2 regions of the Novosphingobium sp. TH158 genome follow, and region 1 is predicted to be linked to the other one. Evidence: predicted binding sites of a transcription regulator. Region 1 holds the regulator's gene; the other holds the start of a gene.
The links. Region 1 encodes LexA, which represses DNA repair genes until DNA is damaged. Its sites were predicted from a motif close to GTTCCNCNCTTGTTCT; they were not measured.
Positions count from the first base shown of each region.

Region 2: a site for LexA is predicted at 4,439-4,454, ahead of C0V78_RS08520 (ribonucleoside-diphosphate reductase subunit alpha). Genes of this name have one in related genera too.

Region 1 covers NZ_PKRT01000001.1:405,759-420,249, forward strand. The annotation lists gene gltX (glutamate--tRNA ligase) at 1-966, opposite strand, end outside; gene C0V78_RS02115 (ComEC/Rec2 family competence protein) at 996-3,275, shown strand; gene lexA (transcriptional repressor LexA) at 3,269-3,961, opposite strand; gene C0V78_RS02125 (molybdopterin molybdotransferase MoeA) at 4,061-5,254, opposite strand; gene moaC (cyclic pyranopterin monophosphate synthase MoaC) at 5,260-5,733, opposite strand; gene C0V78_RS02135 (hypothetical protein) at 5,775-6,122, opposite strand; gene C0V78_RS02140 (aromatic ring-hydroxylating dioxygenase subunit alpha) at 6,119-7,321, opposite strand; gene trpC (indole-3-glycerol phosphate synthase TrpC) at 7,413-8,201, opposite strand; gene trpD (anthranilate phosphoribosyltransferase) at 8,198-9,166, opposite strand; gene C0V78_RS02155 (aminodeoxychorismate/anthranilate synthase component II) at 9,163-9,747, opposite strand; gene C0V78_RS02160 (YcxB family protein) at 9,781-10,290, opposite strand; gene trpE (anthranilate synthase component I) at 10,298-11,812, opposite strand; gene C0V78_RS02170 (peptidyl-prolyl cis-trans isomerase) at 11,827-13,758, opposite strand; gene tpiA (triose-phosphate isomerase) at 13,991-14,491, shown strand, end outside.
Region 2 covers NZ_PKRT01000001.1:1,712,364-1,726,854, reverse strand. The annotation lists gene C0V78_RS08530 (alpha-2-macroglobulin) at 1-3,575, opposite strand, end outside; gene C0V78_RS08525 (GlsB/YeaQ/YmgE family stress response membrane protein) at 3,732-3,974, opposite strand; gene C0V78_RS08520 (ribonucleoside-diphosphate reductase subunit alpha) at 4,674-6,617, shown strand; gene C0V78_RS08515 (PepSY domain-containing protein) at 6,726-7,130, shown strand; gene C0V78_RS08510 (cupin domain-containing protein) at 7,135-7,575, shown strand; gene C0V78_RS15280 (DUF2171 domain-containing protein) at 7,602-8,066, opposite strand; gene C0V78_RS08500 (ribonucleotide-diphosphate reductase subunit beta) at 8,233-9,306, shown strand; gene C0V78_RS14765 (hypothetical protein) at 9,311-10,306, shown strand; gene C0V78_RS08495 (DUF1993 family protein) at 10,351-10,860, shown strand; gene C0V78_RS08490 (ribose-phosphate pyrophosphokinase) at 11,252-12,190, shown strand; gene C0V78_RS08485 (AraC family transcriptional regulator) at 12,209-13,153, opposite strand; gene C0V78_RS08480 (inositol monophosphatase family protein) at 13,311-14,093, shown strand; gene C0V78_RS08475 (gamma-glutamylcyclotransferase) at 14,093-14,491, shown strand, end outside.

The DNA.
Region 1 (14,491 bases):
GAGGTTCATCAGCTTTGCGATGTCGAAGCGCGAAGGGCTCTTGCCGACATGGCCGATATCGAACCATTCGACGGCCTGGTCGCGGCTGATGAACTCGTCATCGCCATGGCCCCAGCCCAGGCGAAGCAGGTAGTTGAACAAGGCCTCGGGCAGCACGCCCATGTCGTCGCGATAGGCGTCCACGCCCAAGGCGCCGTGGCGCTTGGAGAGCTTGGCGCCATCGGACCCGTGGATCAGCGGGACATGGGCATAGACCGGTTCGGGCCAGCCCATGCCGCGGATGATGCACAGCTGGCGGAAAGCATTGTTGAGATGATCGTCACCGCGGATCACGTGGGTAACGCCCATGTCGTGATCGTCGACCACGACGGCGAGCATATAGGTCGGCGTGCCGTCGGAGCGCAGGATCACGAAGTCGTCGATCTCTGCATTGGCGACGGTAACGGTGCCCTGAACCTTGTCCTCGATCACCGTCTCGCCTTCGCGAGGTGCCTTGATGCGCACGACATAGGGCACATCGACCGGCCACGAAGCGGGATCGGCATCGCGCCATTCGCTTTCGATGCCGAAGGGGCGGCGTTCTGCTTGCGCCTTCTCGCGGCGCGCTGCCAGTTCTTCTGCCGTCAGGTAGCAGCGATAGGCATGGCCGGCCTCAAGCAGTTGGGCGGCTACTTCGGCATGGCGGTCAGACCGGGCGAACTGGAACACCGGTTCCTCATCGCCAAGCAGGTCGAGCCAGCCCAGGCCATCGAAGATCGCCTCGATTGCCGGCTCGGTGGAACGGGCGCGGTCGGTGTCCTCAATTCGGACAAGGTATTTGCCGCCGTGATGGCGCGCAAACAGCCAGTTGAACAGTGCAGTGCGGGCACCGCCAATATGCAGGTAACCCGTTGGCGACGGAGCAAAACGGGTGACGACACCGCGACCGCCGGTCGCTTCTTCGCCCTTGCCGCTCGCGCTTGCCATTACCATCGCCTTCCTGTCCAATGCGTTCCATGATGCAGCCTGCCGACAACCCGGCAATCGCAGACGATTCGCCGCCCTCGGTTAGGGCGCGCCGCGCTGCACTGCAACATTTCCTTTGGCGCGTTGCACAGCGCTTGTCCAGCGGACTTGCAGGCTGTGAAAGGTTTCTTGCCGGGGCCGGTTTCGAGCGTGCGCCCTGGCTTGCGGTTGCCTTCGCTGCCGGGATCGGCGTCTGGTTCATTCTGGCCAACCGCTGGCAATGGCTTGCGCTGATGGCAGCACTGGTAGCGCTTGCCGTCTCGGCACTTTCCGCAATGCGCGAGGATGGCCGCTATCCCTACCTCCGGCAGGCCATAGCTTCGCTGGCGCTGGTGGCCGCAGCGGGCTGCGGATTGGTCTGGGCGAAGTCCTCGCTGGTCGGGATGAAGGCCTTGCCGGAACCCTTCGTTGGCCAGATATCAGCCACTGTTGTCGGCCGAGAGGAACAGCCGGCGGAAGGCAGGGTCCGGCTTGTTCTGGCGATGAGAGAGGAGGCAACGGGTCGGCCTGTCAGGGTGCGGGTCAACGTGGCACTCGACAAGGATGCGCCGGGGGCGGTCGAGGGCGCGCAGGTGCGGCTGAAGGCGCGACTGGTTCCGCCTGCCGCGCCCATGCTTCCCGGAAGCTACGATTTTGCGCGGACGGCGTGGTTCGAGGGCCTGGCGGCGACCGGATCGGCGTTGAGCCGCGTTGAAGTCGTGAAGTCCGATGGAGCCGGGGATTCCGCCATTCGCCGTTTGCAGCGGGCGATCTCCTCGCACGTCAGGGAGGCGGTGCCCGGATCGGCCGGCGGCATCGCTGCGGCCTTCGCCAGCGGCGACCGCGGAGGAATCGCCAAGGCGGACGAGGACGCGATGCGCGATTCGGGCCTCACGCACTTGCTGTCGATCAGCGGGCTGCACGTCAGCGCGGTGATCGCCGCGACCTGGTTCCTCGCCATGCGGCTGTTCGGATTGTGGCCCTGGCTGGTGCTGCGTTTTCGGTTACCGCTGCTGGCCGCCGCCAGCGCCGCGCTGGTCGGCATTGGCTATACCCTGCTGACGGGCGCGGAGGTGCCCACCATCCGGTCCTGCCTGGGCGCGCTGCTGGTTCTCGCGGCCCTGGCCATCGGGCGCGAGCCTTTGAGCTTGCGAATGGTTGCCGTGGCAGCGTTCATCGTCATGCTGTTCTGGCCGGAAGCGGTGGTCGGGCCCAGCTTCCAGATGAGTTTTGCCGCGGTGATCGCTATCGTTGCTTTGCATGGCGCGGCACCGGTCCATGCCTTTCTTGCACCGCGTGAGGAGCCGTGGTGGCAGCACGGCATGCGGCGATTGGCCATGTTGCTGCTGACGGGCGTGGTCATCGAATTCGCCCTGATGCCGATCGGGCTTTTTCATTTTCACCGCGCCGGGGTTTACGGCGCGGCTGCCAACGTGATCGCCATTCCCTTGACGACCTTCGTTTCGATGCCGCTGATCGCGCTGGCACTGCTTTTCGATGCGGTGGGAGCGGGCGGGCCGTTCTGGTGGCTGGCGGGCAAGTCGCTCGAACTGATGCTGGCGCTTGCGCACTGGGTTGCGGCCCGGCCGGGCGCGGTCACGCACCTTCCTGCGATGGGCGCGGGTGGTTTTGCGCTATTTGTCGCCGGAGGATTGTGGCTGGCCCTGTGGCGAGGACGGGTGCGCTTTGCCGGACTGCTGCCCATCGCGTTCGGGGTGGGGGCTCTTGCCATGCTTTCCCCGCCCGACCTGCTCGTTTCCGGCGACGGTCGCCATGTTGGCATTACCCGCCTGGCAGGTGACGAACTGGTCGTGCTGCGCGACGCGAGAAGTGACTACGCCCGCGACAACCTGACCGAACTGGCCGGCATGAATGGCCGGGTGCGACGGATCGACGAGGTGCCGCAGGCACGCTGCAGCTCGGAATTCTGTGCACTTGAACTGGAACGGGGTGGCCGGACCTGGCACCTGCTTATGGCTCGGGGAACGGAGTGGGTGTCCATGCGCGATCTGCTGGCTGCCTGCGAACTGAGCGATATCGTCATTGCCGACCGGTGGCTGCCCCGGGCATGCAAGCCCCGCGTGCTCAAGGCCGACCGGTCGCTTCTCGACCAGACCGGGGGGCTAACGATAGACCTTGGCTCTGGCCGCGTCCGCAGCGTGGCCGAGGGGCAGGGGGAACATGGCTGGTGGGCGCCCGCCGTCCGTCCGCCGCGTTCGCCGGACACGGAAAAAGGGGCCGGCAAAGCGCCAGCCCCAAATCCATCTGCAACCGCTTCGAAAGCTCAGTGATAGCGCCGCAAAAGGCCGGCCAGCTTACCCTGAACCTCTACCTCGCCGGGGCCGTAGTGCTGCGGATCGTAGGCCGCATTTGCCGGATCGAGCCGGACACCGCCCTGTTCGCGGTGGAGGTACTTGAGCGTAGCCTCCTCGCCCCGAACGAGCGCAACGACGATTTCGCCGTCGCGCGCGGTGTTGGTCTTGCGGATCAGCGCGAAATCGCCATCGAGGATGCCGGCTTCGACCATCGAATCACCGGATACTTCGAGGGCAAAGTGTTCACCTGGCCCGAGCAAGGCGGCAGGAACCGGCAAGCTTGACTGGCCTTCCAATGCTTCGATCGGCACGCCGGCAGCGATCCGGCCGTGCAGCGGAATTTCGATCACGTCGTTCGCCGGTTCCGGACGCGCGGCAGGCGCGCGCAGGGGCGGGGTGACCGTGTTGGTGTTCGCCGGTGCGGGCTTGGTTGCCCGCGGCGAGGCATCTTCAGGTTGCCGTAGCACTTCCAGTGCGCGGGCCCGGTTGGGCAGGCGGCGGATGAACCCGCGTTCCTCAAGTGCGGAAATCAGGCGATGGACGCCGGACTTCGACTTGAGATCAAGCGCTTCCTTCATTTCCTCAAACGAGGGGGAAATTCCCGTTTCCTCCAGCTTGGCCTGGATGAAGCGGATCAATTCGTGCTGCTTGCGCGTCAGCATCGGCCGTCACTCCTCAACCCGAACGGCAAATGTTCTTGCGCCGTTCAGTGAACGAATGAGGAACAATTAAGCAACGATTCGGGACAAGTCAAGCGCGGCTCAAGCAATGCCCCCGTTTCCGAGGAAATGGACGTCGACCTTCTCGCCCGCATGGCGCGCGGGCGATCCCGCCGGCCGGTCGATGAGCACCTGCGCCGCCGCCATCGCTGCAAGGGCGCCGCTGTCCTGCTGGGTCAGAACCTCTACGCCTCCGTCCGAGAGCCTGCCCCGCAGGAACTCTCGCCGGTCGCCGCCTGGCTGCATTGCCGAGGCCAGCGGCAGCGGGATGGGGCACGGCAGGGGCTGGCCTGCCCCCAGGCTGGCGCGCAACAGTGGAAGCAGGAACAGGAATGCCGTGACGTGGCTCGATACCGGGTTGCCGGGAAGGCCCAGGATCACCTGCGCTCCTCGCGTTGCGACCAGAAGCGGCTTGCCGGGCTTGATCGCCACCTTCCAGAAGTCGAGGGTTCCGCCGGCCTGTTCGATTGCCGGGCGGATCAGGTCGTGATCGCCCACCGAGGCTCCGCCCGTGGTCACGACCACGTCGGCATCGCGTGCATCGTGGAAAGCCCTGGCGAGGGCTTCAAGGTCGTCGCGAACGGGTCCGATGCGGCTGACGGTGCAGGGGTTCGCCGCGAGCAGCGCGGCAATCATGGCGCCATTGCTGGCGGGTACCTGGTGTGCGGGACAGAGTTCGGGATCCTCGGCCAGTTCATCGCCGCTGTCGATGATGACAACATGAGGAACCCGGCGGACCGGCAAGTGCTTGTGCCCCGCAGCGATGGCCAGCGCGAGCTGGGCAGGGCCGATACGGGCGCCGGCCGGCAGAAGCTCGTGATCCAGTGCGAAGTCCGATCCGCAACGGCGGATATGCTTGCCCGGCGGAGACGGCGGGGTTCCTGTCAGTTCAATCCGCTCGCCGGCACGGACGATGTCTTCCTGCAGGATCACCGCATCGGCCCCGGCCGGCATGAGCGCGCCAGTTGATATCCGTACGGCCTGTCCCGGTTCGATGCTGCCGGCAAAGGGATGTCCGGCGGCACTTTCTCCGATCACGGTCCAGGGGCCGGCAAGATCCGGTCCGGTCACGGCATAGCCGTCCATCGCCGAAACATGGGCAGCGGGCTGGGTGCGGCGCGCCTTCAAAGGTTCAAGCAGATAACGCCCCAGAGCAGAGGCGACATCGACGTTCTCGGTCCTCAGCCTTGGTGCCAGTGCCAGCAGGCGTGACTGTGCCTCTTCCAGGGGCAGCATGGCGCTCACTCCGGAGCCTTCCAGTCGCCGGACTTGCCGCCGGACTTGGACAGCAACCGGACTTCTTCGACGACCATCGCCTTGTCGATGGCCTTGGCCATGTCGTAAATCGTCAGCAGGGCGATCGAGCAGGCGGTCATTGCCTCCATCTCGACCCCGGTGCGACCGCTGAGCGATGCGCTGGCCGTTGCACGCAGGGCATTGTCTTCGAACGTGAAGTCCACCGTAACGGAATCGAGCGCGAGCGGATGGCACAGCGGGATAAGCTCCGCCGTCTTCTTGGCCGCCATGATCCCCGCAATCCGGGCCGTGGCAATGACATCGCCCTTGGGAACTTCGCCATCACGGATGGCCGCCAGAGCCGATCGGGACATGCGGATGCGCCCCGTGGCGACCGCCACGCGCCGGGTTTCCGCCTTGCCGCCGATGTCCACCATGCGGGCGCGGCCTTGTTCGTCGAGATGGGTCAGTTCCGTCATGCCCCGCCTCTTGCCAGAAGCGGGGCAGGCTGGACAAGCTTTCAGGCAGGCAGGTCTGCGGTAGACCGGATGAACGGCATCGCCGCGCGGAACTGGGCGTGCTTGGCCTCGCCCTTGTCGAGCAGTTCGACGGCGTTAACCACATGGGCAAAGGCCAGCAGCAGGTTCATGAGATTGGTCTGCTTCGCATCGAGCTCGCCGAGCGGGGTTTGGTCAAGATATTCCAGCGCGCGGGGAACGTGGTCCTTGGCGATCTGGTAGAAGGCCTTGCGCTGGGCGTCGGTGCTTTCAGTGCGCCGGGCATCGCGGTTGGCAGTGCCGTGAACGGCCCAGAAATCGACAAAGGGTTCGAGAACCTCGAAGCCATCGGGAAGTTGCTGGTTGCTCATGCCGGTTCTCCCTTGGCGGCCTGTTCTGCCTGCCACGCCTCGATTTCCTTTGCCACGCACTGGTAGAGGTGGCGGCAGAGGCCCTCCATCGTCATGAAATGGATGTTCTTGATGGCGCCGGAAAGCAGGCCTTTCTGTGCGCGGCGGATGATGTTGACGTCCTCGATATGGATGTCGTGGATCGATGCCAGCGAATATTCGCGGGCATAGCGCTTGCTCGCGCTGTCATCCGCACCGACCCAATAGACGCGGAACACGCCCCGGCTTTTGGTTGCAGAGATCGGATAGACCTTGTGGCTGAAGTGCTGGATGGGCGTGCCGATGATGAAGAAGCTGGGGAAGATGGCGAAGTAGGTGCGATCGTGCGGTCCGCCGATGACGCCTTCCTCCATCCCGAACTTCGCCGCGAGGCCGAAGTTGTAACCCTGCATCGGAGTGATCTTCGGCGTCGGGTTGCTCCAGATTTCCTGAGTGCGGTTGTTGCCGTCGAAGGTGTAGTCGGTGGGATAGCCATAGAGGTTGTCCGGGTGGACCGTGGCAATGCCGGTCAGCCCGTGGACATGGCGCAGGTGATAGTTTTCCTGGAAGTTGTCGTAGGTGATCTTCCAGTTTGCATCGATCTCGTAGCTGTACTCGGCAAAATGCGTCGCGCGAGCGACCGGCAGCTTTTCCATGCCCTCTGCGTAGGCACCCAGATGCTCAAGCAGGGTCTGGCGCGGATTGGGATCGAGATTGATGAAGATCAGGCCGGCGTGTGTATCGACCGAAACCTTCGGAATCTTGCAGTCCTTCTTTTCAAGCGCGAAGCGTTCGAAATCCGGGGCCGCGATCAGGCGGCCGTCATCGCCGAAGTTCCAGAAGTGATAGGGGCACAGGAAGTTCGCGCCCTTGCCGCTTTCCTCCTCGACGAGCTGGGTGCCGCGATGCGTGCAGGCGTTGTAGAAGGCGCGGATCTGGCCATCCTTGCCCCGCACGATGAGGATCGAGGCGTTGGCGAATTCGAGTTCGCGACGGATCCACGTCCCCGGTTCGGGCAGTTCGCAGACATGGCCGACCTCGATCCAGGTCCGCATGAATATCGCCTGGCGTTCCAGTTCGAACCACTCGGGATCGTAATAGGCCTTCGCCGGGATGGGATCGGTGCCAAGCCAGGCAACCTTTTCCTCGGGACTGGTATAGACCTTGGTCTGTTCGTTCATTGCGCTCTCCCGCAAGTCCGGCGCGAATCAGCGCAGGCTGCAGGAGACAAGTTGCCACAGTGTTGTTGTAATTATTTGACCGGGGTCAAATTCAGCCGTTGAGCAGGCAGCGGGTCGCCGCTTCGACATCGGCCTGCCGCATCAGGCTTTCGCCGACGAGGAAGGTGCGTACGCCCGCGCGGGCAAGGCGCTCGATATCCGCATGGCTGTTGATGCCGCTTTCGCCCACCAGCAGCGAGCCTTCCGGTGCCAGCGGGGCAAGCCGCTCGGTGGTGCCAAGGTCGGTGACGAAGCGCTTCAGGTCGCGGTTGTTGACGCCGATAAGGCGCGACTTGAGCCGCGCGGCGCGCTCCATCTCCGCCTCGTTGTGCACTTCTACCAGCACGTCCATGCCGCGTTCCACCGCGGCGGATTCAATTTCCGCCATCTGGGCATCGGACAGGGCGGCAACGATGATGAGGATGGCATCGGCGCCAATGGCCCGTGCTTCGGCACACTGCCAGGGATCGACCATGAAGTCCTTGCGGATAACCGGCAGGTCGCAGGCTGCGCGCGCTGCAACCAGGTAATCTTCGTGGCCCTGGAAATAGGGGGCATCGGTCAGCACCGAAAGGCAGGCTGCGCCACCAGCCTGATAGGCGCGGGCGTGGGCAGGGGGATCGAAATCCGCCCGGATCAGGCCTTTTGACGGGCTGGCCTTCTTGATCTCTGCGATCAGGGCAAAGTGGCTGGCGGCCGCCTTGCGCAGGGCTGATTCAAAACCGCGCGGAGCGGTCTGCCCGCCCGCCATGGCATCAAGATCGGCCACCGTGCGGACCGCCTTGCGGCGGGCAACTTCGGCACGCGTGGTGTCGCAGATTTCGGTGAGCTTGTCGGTCATTTCGTTGCGTCGATCCAGCAGTCGAGCAGGCCCTTGGCCAGCCCCTTGTCGATGGCTTCAGCGGCTTCCTGTGCGCCTTCGCGCCAGTCCGAGACTTCGCCGGCCACCAGCAGCGCAGCGGCAGAATTGAACAGCACGGCATCGCGGTATGGGCCAGTCTCGCCCAACAGCAGCCCGTTGAGCGCGGCTGCGTTGAAGGCAGGGTCTCCGCCACGGATGGCTTCGATCGGTGCCTCGCCAAGACCGGCATCACCGGGCGAGACGCGGCGCATCGAGAGGTTTTCGCCCGTAACGATGGCCAGTTCGTTGCCGCCGGCAAGGCTCAGCTCGTCAAGTCCTTCATCGCCGCAGACGACAAAGGTCTGGTCGGTTCCCAGCCGGGCAATCGCCTCGGCATAGATCGGGACATAGGCTGGCCGGGCAATGCCGACGAGCTGGCGTTTGACCCGTGCCGGGTTGGCCAGGGGGCCGAGCAGATTGAAGATTGTCCGACGGCCGATGGCGCGGCGGATGGGCATGATCCGGCCCATGGCAGGGTGGTGGGCCCCGGCGAACAGGAAGCAGATGCCGATCTCGCCCAGCGTTGCCTCTGCCGTCTCTGCGGCGCGGGCAAGGTTGAGGCCCAGTGCCTCAAGCGTATCTGCGGCGCCGGCCTTGCTGGAGGCGGCGCGGTTGCCATGCTTGGCCACCGGCACCCCGCAGGCTGCGATCACGATGGCAACGGCTGTGGAGACGTTGAGCGTGTGCTGACCGTCGCCGCCGGTGCCGCAGACATCGATGGCATTGTCCGGTGCGGCGACCGGGATCATCCGCGCGCGCATGGCGCTGGCGGCACCGGCGATTTCCTCTGCCGTTTCGCCGCGCTCGGTCATATCGATGAGGATGCGGGCGATCTCTTCATCGGGGATTTCGCCGTCGAGCATCTGCCCGAACAGCGTCTCCGCTTCGCTGAAGGCCAGACTCACGCCGGCACCTTGGCGTCGATGCCGCAGATCTTCAGGAAGTTTGCCAGCATGGCGTGTCCATGTTCAGTGGCGATGGATTCGGGATGGAACTGAACGCCATGGATCGGCAGTTCGCGATGGCGAAAGCCCATCACGTGGCCATCGTCGCTGCGGGCGTTGACCACCAGGCACTCCGGGATGTCGGTCACGATCAGCGAATGATACCGGGTGGCGGTGAACGGCGAGGGGAGGCCTGCGAACAGGCCGGTGCCATCGTGCGTGACGGGCGAGGTCTTGCCGTGCATCAGCCCGCCGCGCACCACCTTGCCGCCAAAGAACTGGCCGATGGACTGGTGGCCGAGGCACACGCCCAGCAAGGGCAATTTCGCTTCCGCCGCCGCGCCTACCAGTTCCAGGCTGATGCCAGCCTCGTTCGGGGTGCAGGGCCCGGGCGAGATCAGGAAACCCTGCGCGCCAGAGCTGATCGCCTGGCCTGCCGAGATCGCATCATTGCGCACGACCTCAACCTCTGCGCCCATCTCCATCAGGTAATGGACAAGGTTCCAGGTGAAGCTGTCATAATTGTCGATAACGAGGATCATGATGGCCGCCTTTCGTCGCATTTGCCCGCGCGATCAAGCGCGGACTGTCGCCGCCCTCAGGAACTGTCCAGCATCCGGGCCGATTGCGCGCTTTGGCAGGATGATCGGGGGAAGGCTGGCTGAAGTGATGGCAAAGTGATCGGTGCCTTCGATGCAGCGACGAACAGCACTCCACGCAAGAGCGCTGGATCCATCGCCGAAAGCCAAGCCCTCGTCGTCGATCCGCCCGCTCACCGCGCGCTCGCACCAGCCGCCAGCCTCGATCGAACGGCGAGTCGTCTGCACGGCGATCCGCAACAGCATCAGGTACTGCACGCCAAGGAAGAGGGCGCACAGGGCAGAACCAAGCCCGAATGCGCGGCGCACGTCAGCTTGATGCCCCAGCCGGGCTGTCGCAATGGCGACAAGCGCGCCGACGGCAAGCGAGATGGCGACGATGACCAGCGGGCCGATCCGGCGCAGCGGGTGCCGCCCGGCAAGCAAAGCTGCGCCCTCCGCGCAGTCCTGCGGGGTCAGTTGCAGGGTGAACTCGTGCCGTTCCACCCGGGCGTCACTGGCCGAAGCCGGGCTCCGATGCCACGCGTACCGCCTCGCGGGCGGCGGCGAACAGGGCCCCGGCCTTGGCCTCGCATTCGCGCTGTTCGTAGGCCGGGTCGCTATCCGCAACGATCCCCGCGCCGGCCTGTACGTGCAGGGTTCCGTCCTTGACGATGCCGGTGCGCAGCACGATGCAGCTGTCCACGGATCCGTCGGGTGCGAAATAGCCGACGCCGCCGGCATAGGCCCCGCGCGTCTCAGGCTCCAGTTCGGCGATGATCTCGCAGGCCCGCACCTTGGGCGCGCCTGAGACCGTGCCCGCAGGGAAGCCCGCGAAGAGCGCATCGACCGCATCGTGGTTTGCCGTATCGAGACGTCCGACGACATTGCTGACAATGTGCATGACGTGGCTGTAGCGTTCGATGGTGTAGCTTTCGGTGACCCGGACCGTGCCTGCCTCGGCCACACGACCCACGTCATTGCGGCCAAGGTCGAGCAGCATCAGGTGCTCGGCGCGTTCCTTGGGATCGGCCAGCAGGCTTTCCTCGTTGGCGCGGTCTTCGTCCGGTGTCGCACCGCGCGGACGGGTGCCGGCGATCGGGCGGATGGTTACGTCGCCATCGCGGACGCGGACGAGGATTTCCGGGCTGGAGCCGACCGCGGCAAATCCGGGCAGGTCGAGAAAATAGAGGAACGGCGATGGGTTCACCCGCCGCAGCGCGCGGTAAAGCGCGATCGGCGGCAGGCTGAACGGCGTGGTGAAACGCTGGGCCAGCACGACCTGGAAGATGTCTCCCGCCGTGATGTAGTCCTTCGCCTTCAGCACCATGTCGCGATAGCGGCCTTCGGGCAGTACCGGCGTCAGCTGTGGTTCCGGGAGCGCAGGGAAGGGCATTGGCGGACCGCCGGGCTCGGCAAGGCGGCGAAGCGCCTCGTCAATCCGCGTGGCGGCATCTTCAAGCTGGCGGGCGGGGGAGGCACCTTCGCTCCACACCGGCGCGATGCACCACAGGTCATCGGTCAGCCGGTCGAATACCAGCACGATGGTGGGGCGCACGAACAGCATGTCCGGTAGCTGGAGGCCGGACTGCGGCGCGCGGGGCAGGGTTTCGACCAGCCCGATGGTTTCATAGCCGAAATAGCCGACCAGTACGGCCAGCGCCTTGGGCAGTTCATCGGGAACGTCGATCCGGCAAGCGTTGACCAGCGCGCGAAGCTCGCCAAGGGCATCGCCGGGGAGCGGGCTGAATGCGCCGCGATCCGTCCGCCAGCTGCGGTTGATTTCAGCCTGGTGGCCCGTGGCCCGGAACACCATGTCGGGGTCGATGCCGAGCAGGCTGTAGCGACCGCGAACTTCGCCGCCCTGGACCGATTCCAGCAGGTAATCGCCGCGTTCAGCCTCGAACAGCTTGAGCGCCGCGCCCACCGGTGTCTCGGTGTCGGCAACCAGCTTGCGCCAGATCAGCGCCGGCCTGCCCGCTTCGAGCTGGGCAAGCGCCCGGTCCCAGTTTTCCGGTTTTCCCGTCATTGCCGGCTGATGCTTCAGTTGCCGCCGAGAAGCTGGCGCTTCACTGCTTCGATCACCGACGGCACCTTCTTCACGCCCACGTCCTTGCGGATCGCAGTGCGCATCTGCTCGGCATATTCACGACCGGCAAGGCCGCCGAAATCCTGGCGTGCACGCGCCAGTTCCGGATCCCGCGGGTCAATGGTGCCCGGCGTGATCGCCTTCACCGAGACGACATAGAAGCCGCGGTTCTTCGGTGCCGGCAGGATCTTCACCGACCCGCGCGCCATGGCGAACATCAGGGCCACGGGCGGCGGCAGCTGGCGGCCCATGGCCTGCAACTGCATCCGGCCCATCGAGACCTGGTCAACCGGCGGCAGGGCCTTGCCCAGAGCGGCCACGGCGGCCTGCATCTCGCTGCCCTTGCGGACGGAGTTGAGCACCTGTTCGGCGGCAGCCTTGGCTCCCTGCGAACCCTTATGCAGCATAAGGTCTGCCACAACCTGTGCGCGGACATCGGCAATCGGAGCAGGGGCGGCAGGCTGGATGCCGGACACGTCGAACACGATGAACGACTTGCCGGGCTCGATCTCTGCCAGCTGGGGCTGGTTTTCGCCCTCCATGAAGAAGGCGGCCTGCAGGATGCGGGTCGTCTCCGGCGGGGCCTTCTGGCCTTCGGTGCCATAGATGCTGCCATCGGCGAGGACCGGGGGCGTCTGCTTGAGCGTCAGGCCAAGGTCCTTGGCAATATCGGCAAGCGAACCGCCGTTGTCGAAGCCGTCTTCGATCTTGGCCGAAAACTCGGCAAGTGCGTGGCGCTTGTTCTCTGCCGCAAGGGCGGCGACGATTTCGGGGCGCGCCTGGTCAAGCGTTTTGCCCGCGTTGCCGCTGGTCCCTTCGACCCGGACGATGAACCAGCCGAGATTGCCCTTGAGCGGGCCGACAATTGCACCGGGCTTTGCAGCGAATACCGCGTCGGCCACGGCAGCGGAGCTCTGCAGGCGGTAGGCACCCTTTTCCACCGAAGCGATGGCGGCGGCGGAGAGGCCCTTGCTGCGCGCGGCTGCATCGAGCGTGCCACCCTTGGCCAGCTCGCCCATGATCACCTTGGCCGCAGCCTCGGTCGGGACGATCACCTGAGTCAGCTTGCGCGCGTCGGTTGCCTTGTACTTCTCGGCCTCCGCATTGTAGCGCTCGGCAATCTGGGCCTCGGTGGGCGCAGGGACATTGGTGATGACCGTATCGTCATAGGTCGCATAGCGGATCACGCGGCGTTCGGGCCGCATGTAGGCGTTGCGGTTGGCCTGGTAATAGTTCGCCAGCTCCTGCGCCGAAGGCTCGCCCTGCGGGGCGAATGCGGCAGACGGGATCAGGGCGATCGCACCTTCGCGCTTCTCGGTGAGCAACTGGGCATAGCGCAGGGCAAGGTCGGACGGAACGCGTGCGCCGAAGGCGGCGGGAACCTGAACCTGCCGGGCCACCAGATCGTCGGCGACCTGTTCGCGGAACTGCTTTTCGGTCATGCCGGCCTGCGCCAGCATGGCCGTGAAGTTGGCGTCGCTGAAATTGCCGTCGGTGCCCCGGAACCCGGGGATCTTGAGCAATTCGCTGTCGACCAGGCGCTTGCCGGCAACCAGGCCATGGTCATCGCCCCAGACGGTGATCGCCGCTGCATCGAGCATCTGCTCGACCATCTGGTTCAGGCCGTCGGCCGCGATGAATTCCTTCATGTTGGCACCGGGGTTCTGACGCCGGGCGCGGTCGACCGCCGAAATCGCATTGGCATAAAGCGTGCGGCTGTCGATCTTGCGGCTTCCGGCAGTGGCCACCTTGTCGCCGCCTCCGCCGCCGGAAATGTTCGTCGCCTGGTCGGCCAGCACGAAGGCCAGGGCGAGCAGTCCGACAAAACCCAGCGTTACCGCGAGGCCAAGCTTGGACTTCATGAACTTGCGAAAGAACTCGAGCATTGCCGGCAGCTTCACCCTGATGGAAAGGACAGAAACGGGGCTTTAGGGCGCTTGGGCGGGAACGGCAATGCCCATGGTACTGGCTGCCGCAATCGGAAGATCGCCCACTCGATTCGTCGCAGTGGCTTTTGACATCTGCGCGACCCTTGCCTAGCTGGCCCGCAATTGCGCCGGCACCCGCGGGATAGGGATTCGCCGGAATTTCGAAAGATCAAGGAGTTATCGGTAAGCCATGTCGTCTGCCCCCTATATTGTCGGCAACTGGAAGATGAACGGCACCCGCGCCCTGCTGGCAGAGGCACGTGCCATCAACCGCGCTGCAGCCCGCTATCCCGGGGTGCAGGTTGCACTCGCGCCGCCTTTCACCTTGGTGCAGTCGCTGGCTGACGAGGCGCAGGCAATCGGCGTTGGCGGGCAGGACTGCCACGTCCAGCCGAAGGGCGCGCATACGGGCGACATTTCGGCCCCGATGCTTGCCGATTGCGGCGCCAGCTTCGTCATTGTCGGTCACTCCGAACGCCGCAAGGATCACGGCGAGGACGACGCGCTGGTCAAGGCCAAGGCGGAAGCCGCGATCGAAGCCGGTCTGGGTGTGATCGTCTGCGTTGGCGAGACGCTGGAAGAGCGCGATGCCGGCCAGGCCGAAGCGGTTGTCTCGCAGCAGGTGGACAATTCGCTGCCCGCGCTCGAAGCTATTGCCGATCTGCCCGCCGGCAAGGTTTCGGTAGCCTAC
Region 2 (14,491 bases), 1.3 Mb from region 1:
AGTTGCAGCAGCGCTTCGTCAACCGCCACGAAGGCCAGGTCGGCGCTTGGCGCGCCCTTGCCGGAGGGATCGCGCACCGCAACCTTCACCCGCGCCGTTTCGCGCACGGCGTAGGCTTCCTTCTCGGCCTTGACCTCGACCGCCAGCTTGTGGGCTTCCCAGCCGACTTTCAGCTGGGTCATGCCGATGCGGTAGCTCGGCTTGGCAAGGTCCACCGTCGCGGTGGGCAATACGCCACCGGCGGTATAGGGGATGCCCAGCTTCTGCGCCATTTCCGCCAGCCAGGGCCGCGCCCCCGTAACCCGCCCGCGCACGGCCATGACCGAGACGTAGACATTGGGCGCGTAGGAGCCCGGCATCTTCACCTCGATCACCGGGTCCTTGCCGGACAGTTCGGTAACATAGCTGGAAAGCACGCCCTCGCGCTCCACAGTGACCAGCGCGGTCGCCTCGCGATAGGGCATGCGAACCTGCAGGCGCGCGGTTTCGCCGGCGGCATAGGCGGTCTTTTCGGGGATCACGTCCATGCGATCGCCATTGTCGCCGCCGAACCACCAGTCATCCTCGCCCGCCAGCCAGACCGAGCGGACCGAGCGGGCCACGCGGCCGTCGCGGTCGGTGGTAGTGGCCACCACGGTAACTTCGCCGGAAACCCCGGCATCGATCACGCAGTCGGCGCGTCCCTGGGCATTGGTCGATCCGGTGCATCCGGCGGAAAGCCGCTCCACCTTCTGCTGGTTGTCATAGGCATAGAAGCCGCCGATCAGCCGCCGCCGCGCGGTGATGGTCTGCTTCGAGAACAGCTCCACCTTGACCATCTGGCCCGTGAGCGGCCTGTCCGAAAGGTCAAGCGCGATGAAATTGAGCCTGAGGTCGCTCGATCGCATCATCCAGCCATCGGTCTTCATGCCAAGCTGGACGGCGCTGGGGTACAGCACGATCCGCCGGCCCGCCGTCAGCGTTTCGCCGTTGGCGTCCGGGTAGTCCATCTCCACCGATAGTGCGACCGGCTGGTTGATCGGTGCGCTGACGTCCACCGCCGTCTTCGCCGTGCCATCGGCGCCAAGCGTGGCGGGAAGGGTCTGCGAATAGGGAAGGGGATCGGTAACCTCGCCCTCGCCCTCGATCGACATCGGGCGAACGCCTTCCTTCACCTCGGCCCCGCCGAAGTCATAGGCTTCCCAACCCCTGGGGCTGCGGCTTGTCGCCTCGAACTCGGTGCGCAGGGTAACGGGCAGCTGGCCCGCACCGCCGCCGGATAGGTAGCCGACGAACAGCGAAAGCGGCACGGCGCGCGGCTGGACGAGCGGCTGGTCCGGGCCGGTGACCGAGGCACGCATGGTCGGCAGGCGGTATTCGTCCACCCGCACGTCCTGCATGGAATAGATCGTGCGACCCTCCACCTCGAAACGCAGCGAATAGGTGCCGAGCGGCGCGCCCTGCGGCACGGCCCAGCTGTTCTCGCCCGAGCCCATGGCATCGATGGTGACCGGCTGGGAGAATTCGGTCTCCGAGCCGTTGTGGCGCAGCACGAACTTGCCCGAAAAGCCCTTGGCAAAGGCAAAGCCGGGGCCAATCGGCTTGCGCAGCACGTGCTTGAAGTTGACCGTTTCGCCCACGCGCACCAGCGCGCGGTCCATGATGGTGTGGATGATCTCGCTATTGGCGCTCGCGCCGAAGGAGAGGTCGAAATCGTAAGGCGAAATGCCGTCGTTCCAGGTGGTGAGGGTGAAGCTCATGTCACCGGCCGCGCGGGCGGAAACCATCAGCGGATGGCTCTGGTCTTCCTCGCAGCCACCGCCGGTATCGGGCTCGGGCAGGTTGCCGCGCACCAGCAGGGTGCCGTCGCGGCCGGTCGTGCCGGTGGCGATCTGGGCGCCGGTGCACGAATCGCTTACCCGCACCGCAGCCCCGGCCACCGGCTTGCCGCCCGACAGGCTGGTGACCCAGACGAGCGAGCTTTCGCGGCCCCACTTGAAATGCACCGCCATGTCGGTGACCAGCGCCGCCGCCGGGACATAGCGCGGCACGTTGCGGCCCAGCAGCGCGCGGCCCAGCGCCGGGCTGGCGAATTCGACCACGTGGAAGCCGCGCTGCTTCACCGGCACGCCGATCACCTCGAAGTCCTTGCCCTTGCCGGGCAGCGGCAGCCTGATCGCCGCGCCTTCCGCCGGGCGCAGCAGGGGCTTTTCGCCGGTGCGGTTGATGGCCCTGGTCGATCCGTCCTTCTGGTCGATATATTCGTAATTGCGCCGCGTCGCGTCCTTCAGGCGGCGCAGCCACTGGGCGATGACGCGATCATCGTCGGCGATCCGTGCCGAGCGCCCGTCGATGGCCGTGGCCTTGCCGATGAGGTCCGGCTCCACCGCGCGCACGGTTGCCGGCAGCAGCCCTTCGCTCGCCTCGACAATGCCGAACTCGGCGGCGAACTTCACCAGCGGCGGCATGGCATCGAAGCGCACCGCCAGGGGGAAGCGCGCCGCATTGGACAGGCGGCGCCCGGAAAGGTCGATGATGTCGGCCGGCAGGATCACCTGCGCGACGCTGCCGGCGGGGAAGGGGCCGGTGAACTGAAGGTCGGAAAGCTGGGCATCGCCGCGGCTGTCGGGATCGATCCGGGGGGAGAATTCGGTGCCGTCCGCCATCCGCAGCCGCACTGCCAGCGCCTTTGCCCGGTCGATCGGGGCGGTGAAGCGGACCCAGGCCGGGGTGATCGGGTTGCACCCGGCGGCCGCATTGATGCGCCCGCAATCGAAGCTGGCGGCAAAGGCCTTGCGCACGGTGTAGTCGAAGCGCTGGTCGGTCCCCGCCAGCTTGCCGCCCTTGCCGCTGATTGTCTTGGGCCAGACCAGCGCCATGTCGCGTTCGGGCGGCAGCGGGCGGCGGCACTTCAGTGCGGTCACGTTGGACAAGGCCTGCACGCGCAGCCGGGCATCGGCAGGCAGGCGGGTGGGCAGGCCGGCTTCCTCAAGGAAATTGCGCCGGGTCCAGTTATCCTCGCCCAGCCCGTCAAGCACCTTGCCCGCCGTGTCGGCCGGGAGCACGTCTACCGCGCCCGCCTCGCCGATGCCGTCCACCGCGCAGCTTGCGCGGGCGGCGACCGATGCGGGATCGGCCCAGACATTGGTGGCGACGAGGAACACCTGGTCCTCGTCGATATCGCCGTCGCTGCCGGGGGCGAGCACGGCGCGAACCGAGGGGCCGCCGGTGTCGATGGGGTAGGAGCCCGGCCCGCCCACCGAAAGCCCGCGCAGGGTGGTCAGCCGGTCGCGCAGCTGAACCTTGCAGGAAAGCCCGCCCGGCAGGGGACGTTCGAAATCGAGCACGAAGGTCTGCTGGTCCACCCAGCGGCCGGTGGCGGGCACCGGGCAGTCGCTGGTCGCCGCCGGCCTGGCCCGCGGATCGCCCAGCGGCACCATCGGTTCGGAAAAGCGCAGGGTAAAGCGCTCCACCGCGCCGCCGGCACCGCCGCCGGTGCCCATCGTCGCCAGGACGACCTGCGGCGCAGTATCGCTGTGCGCTGCAAAGGGCAGGGTTGCGATGGCAATCAGCGAAAGGATCCAGCGGGCGCGCATCAGTAGTCCCCCAGGGTACGAGGTGATTCGAAGGCTACCCTTCCCCATTCGCGGGGCGCTGTCCACGCCCGCGCATGGGGGCAGAGGTGAAATTTCCTGTCAGGAATTGTCCATGCAATTCAACCGGAAGCCCCGGCCGCTGCCATGGGCCGCCGGTTACAGCACGCCCAGGTGCTTGCCGGCGAAGATCAGCACCATCGATCCGATGATCGAGGCGATCCAGCCGCCGCGGCTGAAGCTCTGCTGCCCGCGGCTGGTGACGAAGCCGGCCAGCAGCGATCCCAGGATGCCGATCAGCGTGGTCTTGAAGAAGCCGATGTCGGTATTGCCGATGTAGAACAGCTTGGCCAGCACGCCGACGACGAGGCCGGAAATGATGTAGGAAATGGCATTGATCATGGCCCGATTCTCCCTTGCGGGGGCGACCCCCCATGGTTCCCTGAGGCAAGGGCTAACCCGCTTCGACCGGTCCGGCAATGCGCATTCGCGGGCCGGTTGCGGGCAAGGCGCGGACAAGTGCCGATTCAATCCGGCGCAAGCAGGACTCGCTTCGTCGATGTGGAGAAAAAAATATTCCCCGCGCACTTTGACTCTTGCGCGCCTCGCCAGCCGAGGATTTCCCGCGCGTCGCTGCAATGCAGAAAGTTTGCGCCGCCCGTCTCCATCCACAGCCCGCTGGTTAGTTCCGGATTTACCCTCTTGAACCTGAAACTGGTTGAGGCACTATCGATAGTGGTCCGGTACGCAGGGGGACCCACTAGACCTAGTTTCAGCCCAAGGCCGCCGATTCCGGCGAAAGGGGGCGGATTCGGTCTGGCAGTGGCCTGAAGTTGACGGATCGGGGGACAAGTCAGGGGAAAAACTTTCCCTTTTTGTTCTCCTCAATGGTGAGCGCGACTGGTAGGAAGGGATCAAGCCTTCCGATTCGGTCGCCGGCGAAATTTTCGGCTGCCGTGGCAGCCAGCGATTGGAACGGGGGCAGGCAAGGTGGATTTCAGGAACGGAGATGGGTCCGTGTCGGACGGTGATGTTGAAGTGACCGACCTGGCAAGCGCGCCATCCGAAGCAAAGGAGGCGGGTTCACACCCGGCCGTACCCATGGCGGACAAGAGCGATAGGGGCAGCGAAGCCCTGGTTGAAGCGGTCGAGATCGACAAGCTCGGTGCCGAGGCGATGGCCGGCGCGGTGAAGGCCGTTTCGCAGGCGGCGAAGAAGGCGAAGGAGGATTCCAAGTCCGTCCAGCCGCGCCGCTTCACCATCGTCACCGATGACAGCCGCGATGCCCTGCTGACCGACTTCGGCAAGGACACGCTGGACGATCGCTACCTGCTGCCGGGCGAAAAGTACCAGGATCTCTTCGCGCGCGTTGCCGATGCCTATTCGGACGATCAGGATCACGCCCAGCGCATCTACGATTACGTATCGAAGCTGTGGTTCATGCCGGCAACGCCGGTGCTGTCGAACGGCGGCACCGGGCGCGGCCTGCCGATCTCGTGCTATCTCAACTCGGTCGATGACAGCCTCGAAGGCATCGTCAACACCTGGAACGAGAACGTCTGGCTGGCCAGCAAGGGCGGCGGCATCGGCACCTACTGGGGCAATGTCCGCGGCATCGGCGAACCGGTCGGCCTCAACGGCAAGACCAGCGGCATCATCCCCTTCGTCCGCGTGATGGACAGCCTTACGCTGGCGATTTCGCAGGGCTCGCTGCGCCGCGGCTCGGCGGCCTGCTACCTCGATGTCTCGCACCCCGAGATCGAGGAGTTCCTCGAAATCCGCAAGCCTTCGGGCGATTTCAACCGCAAGGCGCTCAACCTGCACCACGGCGTGCTGGTGACCGACGAATTCATGGAAGCCGTTCGCGACGGGCGCGAATTCAACCTGCGCAGCCCCAAGGACGGTTCGGTGCGCGGCACGGTCGATGCCCGCAGCCTGTTCCAGAAGCTGGTTGAAAACCGCCTCGCCACGGGTGAGCCCTATATCGTCTTCTCCGATACCGTGAACCGCATGATGCCCAAGCATCACCGCGATCTCGGGCTGAAGGTCTCCACCTCGAACCTCTGTTCGGAAATCACCCTGCCCACGGGCCGCGACCATCTGGGCAACGATCGCACGGCGGTGTGCTGCCTGTCCTCGCTCAACCTGGAAACCTGGGAAGAGTGGCAGGGCGACGAACGCTTCATCGAGGACGTGCTGCGCTTCCTCGACAACGTGCTGCAGGACTATATCGACCGTGCCCCGGACGAGATGGCCCGCGCCAAGTATTCCGCCGCGCGCGAACGCTCGGTCGGCATGGGGGTGATGGGCTATCACTCCTACCTGCAGAAGAAAGGCATCGCCTTCGAAAGCGCGATGGCCAAGGCGCTCAACCTCAAGATGTTCAAGCACATCGCGGCAAAGGCGGACGAGGCTTCGCTCCTCCTCGCGCAGGAACGCGGTGCTTGCCCGGATGCGGCGGACATGGGCGTGATGCAGCGCTTTTCCTGCAAGATGGCCATCGCGCCGACCGCGTCGATCTCGATCATCTGCGGCGGCACCTCGGCCTGCATCGAGCCGATCCCGGCGAACATCTACACGCACAAGACCCTGTCGGGCTCGTTCGTGGTGAAGAACCCCTACCTGGAAAAGCTGCTCCAGTCGAAGTCGAAGGATTCGACCAATGTCTGGAACTCGATCCTCGAACACGGCGGTTCGGTCCAGCATCTCGACTTCCTGTCGCAGCAGGAGAAGGACGTTTACAAGACCTCCTTCGAGATCGACCAGCGCTGGCTGCTCGAATTCGCGGCAGACCGCACCCCCTACATCGACCAGGCCCAGTCGCTGAACCTCTATATCCCGGCCGATGTCGACAAGTGGGACCTGATGATGCTGCACTACCAGGCTTGGGAAAAGGGCATCAAGTCGCTCTATTACCTGCGCTCCAAGTCGGTGCAGCGTGCGGGCTTCGCTGGCGGGGTGGAGGCGGACAATACCGCCGCTCCGGCCCAGTACCAGATGGAAGCCAAGCAGACCGATTACGAGGAATGCCTGGCCTGCCAGTGATGGGCCAGGCCGCTTCCCCGGTTACACTTTGCGACACGGCAGGCCTTGCGCCGCCGGCAACCTTCGGCTTGTTGCGAATCGTTCGCAACAAGCAAGGAGTTAGATTTCATGCGTAAATGGCACCGCTGGCTGTCCGTGTTCTTCGGCGTGTTCCTGCTGTGGATCGCCGTCACGGGCACGCTCAGCCAGGTTGTTCCGCTCGTCCAGCGCGGCGGGTTCGAGAACGAGGCGGCGGAAAAGGCGGAGCGCGCCAGGGCCCTGGCCGCAGCGACCCCGCCGGGCTTCGTCTGCCCCGAAACGCTAACCTGCCAGCCCAAGCGCAAGGGCGGCTCGATCGTCGGCACGCTGCACCACCTGCATTCGGGCGAAAGCTTCGGCCCGCTCGGCGTGGTGATCGCCACGCTTTCGGGGTTCGCCATGGTGTTCTTCGCCTTCTCGGGCCTGTGGCTCTACATCCAGATGTGGCGCAACCGGAAGAGCAGGTCGATGAAGCCCGGCTGGTTCTGGGACTGATCCGATGGGCCGCCGCATCATCACCGGGCTGGACAGCGACGGGCGCTCTGCCGTGCTGGTGGACGAGGCGATCGTCCACACCGCCGGCGGCGCGGCGATCATCTGGGCGAGCGAAGCCCTGCCGGCAGACAATTCCGCGCCGGCAGGCCCGGTGCCGGCCTTCTCGTTCGACCTGATGCACGGCGGCGGCGCCTCGTTCATGGTCATGGAATACCCGGCCGACATGGGCGAATACTGGCACTCCACCGACACGGTCGATTGCCTGGCCATGCTTTCGGGCGAGATCGTCTTCATGACCGAGACGGGCGAGGTCACGCTGCGCGCTGGCGACGTGCTGGTCGATCGCGGCATCGTCCACTGCTGGCGCAACGACAGTGGCAAGCCCGCCCGCGCGGCCATCGTGCTGATGCCTGCAAAGCCGCTGGGCAAGGGGCGCACGGTGTGAGCCTGCGCCCGCGCCTTTCCCGGCCTTCAGCCCGCCGTCACGCGCTGGCGTGCCTGCGCGGCCGAGGTGGACAGGCGCACCATGTCGCCCTCCACCGCCGCCACCAGCTCGATCGGCAGGAAGCGGTGGCCGCCATCGGTATCGGTGCCGGATTCGGCGCGGGTCAGCTTGATCCGCTCGCCCTCCACGCCGTCGACCGTGCCGACATGCTCCCCGTCGGAGCCGACTACCTGCATGTGCTCGGCGATCTCGTCGGCAAAGCCGGTGTCGGCATTGTAGAGGAAGGCGCTCTCCCCGCCGGTCACCTGCTGTTCAAGCACCGGGTCGGGATCGAAGGTGATCTCGTTCTCCTCGTCCCCGGTATCTCCCGCGGCATCGGGGGGGCGCCCGTCGCGCGCCGCCTTCGACCAGCGGTCGCCGGTCGGGTTGGCGCTGGTGCCGGTCACGTTGCGGCTGTCCCGCGGTTCGTATTCGCCGCCCTGGCCACCCATGGGGAGTCTCCTCGGTTTGGATCGGGCGCGAAAACCGGCCCGCTTTTCCCTGAACACGCCGCAGGCCGCGGCGGTTCCCGAATATCCCCAACCGCGCCGCGCGCCGCCCTTCGCGCCGCCGCCGGCAATCCCTATATTGAACGCTCGCTCCAGAAGGAATCGACCCATGCCGCTGCTTGAAGCCCGCAAGACCTACAAGCCCTTCGAATATCCCTGGGCCTATGAATTCTGGAAGCGCCAGCAGCAGATCCACTGGATGCCGGAAGAAGTGCCGCTGGGCGAGGACTGCCGCGACTGGGCGCAGAAGATCTCGGAGAACGAGCGCAACCTGCTCACCCAGATCTTCCGCTTCTTCACCCAGGCCGACGTGGAAGTGCAGGATTGCTACCACGAAAAGTACGGCCGCGTGTTCAAGCCGACCGAGATCAAGATGATGCTCGCCGCCTTTTCCAACATGGAAACGGTGCACATCGCCGCCTACTCGCACCTGCTTGACACCATCGGCATGCCCGAAAGCGAATACGGCATGTTCCTTGAGTACGAGGAACTGAAGGCCAAGCACGATTACCTGCACACCTTCGGCGTCGATACCGACGAGGATATCGCCCGCACCCTCGCCATGTTCGGCGGCTTCACCGAAGGGCTGCAGCTCTTCGCCAGCTTCGCCATGCTGATGAACTTCCCGCGCTTCAACAAGATGAAGGGTATGGGCCAGATCGTCAGCTGGTCGGTGCGCGATGAATCGCTGCACTGCGAAGGCATCACCAAGCTGTTCCACACCTTCGTCAAGGAACGCGACTGCCTGACCAAGGCGGTGAAGGAAGACATCATCGACTGCTGCCAGAAGACGGTGCGCCTCGAAGACGCCTTCATCGACCTCGCCTTCGAACAGGGCCCCGTGCCGGGCATGAGCGCCAAGGAAATCAAGCGCTATATCCGCTACATCGCGGACTGGCGCCTCGGCCAGCTCGGCCTGCCGGCGATCTACATGATCGAGGATCACCCGCTCCCCTGGCTCACCCCGCTGCTCAACGGCGTGGAACACGCCAACTTCTTCGAAACCCGCGCGACCGAATATTCGAAGGGCGCCACCCGCGGCGACTGGCAGACCGTCTGGTCCAGCTTCGACAAGCGCCAGAAGGCGAAGTCGGCCAACGACGGCGAGGACGCCGCGCTTGAGGCCGGCGCCGAGGGCGAGGGCACGCCGGATATGTTTGCTGGTGGTGTGGCTGCGGAGTAGTTGCATGACGGACATAGTCATAGACCCTAGTGAGGGCGGCAAAAATCTTGTCATTCCAACCGATAAAATACCTCCAGCAGCTTGGCAGGCGATATACTACCATCTTAGTAAAAAAACTGAGACAAGAAAAAAGTTACACTCTGGCGCGTTCACAATTGATAAAGATAAAATAATTGATTTGATTTATCGTCTCAAGCAATCAATTGTAGCTTACGGTCCTCAGGCTGAAAAAGTAGAGTTTACGGTCGCGTTTCGTAACGATACTTCTGAGCAGCTTTCGAGCTTGGAAAAATTTATTGCCACAGATGTAAGTCATAAGGGTGCGCAAACAAAAAGTGTTGCAATAGATTTTGACTTCATAGTTTGCCCGGCAAATGAATTGCAGGGAGGTATGATGCCTCCACAAAAATTCAAAGTTTTTATGCTTTTGGATCAAGATTTTTTTTCAGATCCTGATCCTGAGCAGGCAGGGTTTTTTAATGATGGAGTTGCTGGCAAGAACGTTCTCAGCGTAATCGAGTATTCTGAGTACTCGGTATCGAGGGCGTTGCAAGGGGCTGTGGACGAGTGGGTTGCAACGCTCCCGCGTCGCGATGTTCCATTCGTTTTAAAGAAACTTCCCACAAGTATTCGTGCATTCAATGGGGCCATTCCAATTTTCGCAGCGGTCCTGGCTATCGTGCCGTTTATGCGATTTTCAAATCCCTTGAGTTTCTCTCAGGGGGCGCTGCTCCTTCTTCAAGCTATGTCGGCTGCTTTATTTGTATTCGGGTTCATGAAGATTTTTATCAAATGGGCTCTAAATACAATTGCTAAGATTCAACCTACTACGTATCTGCTAATAAGTTCTGGCGACCAAGAAAGACGTACAAGGATTGAGAAGGAAATAAAGCGACGCTCTGCTAGATTTGCTTTCGTTTTTGGGGTAGTTATAGTGGGCTTTTTGGTTGGGACATTGTCAAGCTTGTTTGCAAGCTATATTCAAGCAGGGCTACAGTGACCGAGGTGTAGAAATTTAGAAGCCCCGAAAATAAAGTGCCAACCATGCTCACCGTCCACGAATCCTCCATCCCCGTCATCATCAAGCGGCTCACCGCGCTCTCGGGCGTCCTCGCCAAGGGGGAAGCCCATGCCAAGGCCAAGGGCGTGGACGAGGCGAATTACCTCACCATGCGGCTGGTGCCCGATATGCTGCCGCTCTCCGCCCAGGTGCGGATCGCCTGCGACGTGCCGCGCCGGGGCATGGTCCGCCTGAGCGGTGGTGAGCCCGCGCCGATGGAGGACAAGGAAGGCACCTTTGCCGACCTGCAGGCGCGCATTGCCGATACCATTGCCGTACTCGAAGGCATCACGCCCGAAAGCCTCGAAGGGGCGGAGGAACGGCAGGTCACGCTCCCCACCCCGCGCGGCGAGGTGCTGGAATTCACCGGCCGCTATTTCCTGTTCGGCTTCGTCCTCGCCAACCTGCACTTCCACTGCACCATGGCCTATGCCCTGCTGCGCGGTGCAGGTGTGGAACTGGGCAAGGCGGACTATATGGGCGCGCCTGCCTGATCGGGCTGCCGCTGTCCTACAGGCGCGCCGTGCGGTAAAAGGCGCGGGCGATGCCGCTCTCTTCCTGCCTTGCCCCCGGCCTGCCGCTGCCCGCCCGTGCCGCTTGGCGGCGCGCCGGTGGGCGGGCGGGGCGGCGGATTTTTTTATTTCGCGGCGTGTTTCCGTCGCAAAAACGGCGCAAGCCACTGGGATTCCACGGCAAAAGGTTTGGACGCGAGGTTTACACCGTGTCAACCTTGTCAACCTCAACCCCGCCGGGCCAAACGCCCCCCGGCGATATCCCCAAGCCACGGCGCGCGGGCGGGGGCGGCGCGGTTGCAATCGTTTCCCGGCGCGTTAAGGGCCGGATTGCAGGCCCCGACCGCCCCGGGGCAACCGAGGGAAACGCGCCATGAAGATCCTGACCGGCAACTCCAACCTGCCGCTCGCCCGTGCCATCGCCGCCTATCTCGAACTGCCGCTGACCGATGCCTCGGTCCGCCGCTTTGCCGACGAGGAGGTCTTCGTCGAGATTCACGAGAACGTGCGCGGCGAGGACGTGTTCGTGGTGCAGTCCACCTCGTACCCCTGCAACGACAACCTGATGGAACTGCTGATCTGCATCGATGCGCTGCGCCGCGCATCGGCCGCGCGGATCACCGCCGTCACCCCCTATTTCGGCTATGCCCGGCAGGATCGCAAACCCGGCCCGCGCACGCCGATTTCGGCCAAGCTGGTGGCCAACCTGATCACCGAGGCCGGGGCCGACCGCGTGCTGGCGGTGGACCTGCACGCCGGGCAGATCCAGGGCTTCTTCGATATCCCCACCGACAACCTCTATGCCGCACCGGTGATGGCCGCCGATATCCAGGCCCGTTATGGCGACCAGCCGCTGATGGTGGTCTCCCCCGACGTCGGCGGCGTGGTGCGCGCCCGCGCGCTGGCCAAGCGGCTGGGCGAGAACGTGCCGCTGTCGATCGTCGACAAGCGCCGCGACAAGCCCGGCTCGTCCGAGGTGATGAACATCATCGGCGACGTGAAGGACCGCGCCTGCATCCTGATCGACGATATCATCGATTCGGGCGGCACCCTGTGCAACGCGGCCGAGGCGCTGATGGCCGCCGGCGCGGCCAGCGTTACCGCCTATCTCACCCACGGCGTGCTTTCGGGTAAGGCGGTGGAGCGGGTCAACGGTTCGGCGCTGAAGGAACTGGTCATCACCGATTCGATCCAGCCGACCGAGGCGACGCTCGCTTCCGACCGCATCCGCGTGCTGTCCATCGCCCCGCTGGTGGGCGAGGCGATCCGCCGCATCGCGGACGAAAGCTCGGTCAGCTCGCTGTTCGACTGAGCCGGCCCCGGCAGGCCGCTATTCCCAGGGGCGCACCCCGCCCGGTTCCAGCCGCTTGATCGCCTCGAGCCGGCGGGCCTGACGGCTCTCCAGCGCGAGGGTGAGGATTGGCTGCGGGCGCTGGACGAACTGGCGCGGCGTCATGCCGAAGATCTGGGTGAACTCGCGGTTCAGGTGGCTCTGGTCGTAATAGCGCAGGGCCAGCTCCGCCGCCTCGCCCTCGTCGGCCACGCCGCGCAGGTGGGCCGCCATGTCGAGCGCGCGGGCGCGGCGCAGCACCTGCTTGGGGCTCATGCCGAAGTCACGCGCGATGATCCGCTCAAGGCTGCGGGTGGTGATGCCGCATTCGGCGGCAAAGTCGGCCACGGCGAAGGTCGGATCGGCCAGTGCCGCCGTCTCGAACCGGGCGGTGACGGGATCGGGCAGGCGCCCGCCCTTCTCGCCGATGATGCGGCGGATCAGGTCTTCAAGGTAGAGCAGGCACTGCTCGGGCGATCCGGCGCGGTCCAGCTGGTCAAGCGCATGGGCGCCGGGCAGGCCCATCTCGCCGCAGTCGAACATGCGATCGAGCACCACGGCGGTGGGCTGGCCGATCAGCGCCGGGCCGGAACCGGGGCGCAGGCTGAAGCCGATCGAGGTGAAGGCGCCGCGCACGGTGATCGGCATGAGCCGCGATTGCGGGCCGAAGAACACCGCCGAGCGGCCAAGGCTGTGCGTGCCGTCGGGCGTCGTCGCCGACCAGTTGCCGCGCAGCTGGAAGCGGAACACAGAGGCATCGGCGACAATGCCGCAATCGAGCACGTAATCGTCGGGCGCGTCGATGATCGTGGCATAGAGCCCGCCGATCCACGGGGCGATGTCGGCGGCAGGCGCGCGGTTGTAGGACAGCGGCTGGCCCAGGCGCGAAACGCCGTGCTGCGGGCTCAACGCCGCATCGACCGCTGGAATGGTCCGCTTCAACATGATGGCCTGCGCCCGAGTTCCCTGAGCCGGAAAAGCACGTTCCGGCCTGTCTGTATGTTTGCCCCCCAATACAACGGTTGGGAAAGGCAAACTTGTAGGTTCCCGCCAAAACCGTTGCTTCTTGACCGAATGCCCGACAGGCGGGCAGGAGGCGGGCATGAAGCTTGATGACGATATCGCCCTTGCCCACCGCCTCGCCGATGCGGCGCGGGAAGCCATCCTCCCCTGGTTCCGCAGCGAGCTGGCCAGCGAGCGCAAGGGAGACGCCACGCCCGTGACCGAGGCGGACCGCGCAGCGGAGGAAGCCATGCGCCGCCTGCTCAAGGCAGAAGCCCCGCGCGATGCCGTGCATGGCGAGGAATTCGGCGCGACGACCGGCTCCAGCGGGCGCACCTGGGTGCTCGATCCGATCGACGGCACGGCGGGCTTCCTTGCCGGCCGTGCCATGTTCGGCACCCTGATCGCGCTGGTGGTCGAAGGCTGGCCGGTGCTCGGCATCATCGACCAGCCGGTGATGAACGAACGCTGGGTGGGCGTGAGCGGACGGCCGACCACGCTCAACGGCAAGCCGGTGCGCACCCGCGCCTGCCGCAGCCTGGAGGAAGCCACGCTGGCGACCACCGGGCCGCACTACTTCGACGATCACGAGGGCGGCCACTTCATGGCGCTTGCCGCGCGCACCGATCACCGCCGCATGGTGATGGGCGGCGATTGCTACAACTATGCCATGCTGGCGACGGGACACCTCGATATCGTCTGCGAGGCCGGGCTCAAGCTGCACGACTGGGCGGCGCTGGTGCCGGTGGTGGAAGGCGCGGGCGGCACGATGTGCGACTGGAACGGCGATCCGCTGCATTCGGGATCGGCGGGCCACGTCCTGGCGCTGGGCGATCCGGCGCGGCTGGAAGACGTGGTCGAGGCGCTGGCCTGCGGGCATTGATGGGGCAGCCGCTGCGCTTCTTCTTCTACGGCACCCTGCTCGACGGCGGCGACAACCCGGTGGCGCAGGAGGTGCACCGGCTGCTTGAGCCCGGCTCACCTGCCAGTGTACGCGGCGCCTTGCATGCCTTGCCCGATGCGGCCGGCTGGTTCCCGGCGCTGGTCGCGGGCGAGGGCGAGGTCTTCGGGCGGGTCTATACGGCGCGGCCGCAGTTTACCGGGGCCGACCTTGCGCGGCTGGATGCCTATGAGGATTTCGACCCCGTCCGGCCGGCAACTTCGCTGTACCTGCGCCGGGAAGTGGCTTTGACCGGCGGTGGCGCGGCTCAGGCCTACCTCTTCAACCAGCCCCTCCCACCCGGCAGCCGGCCCATCCGCAGCGGCGATTTCCGGAGCTGG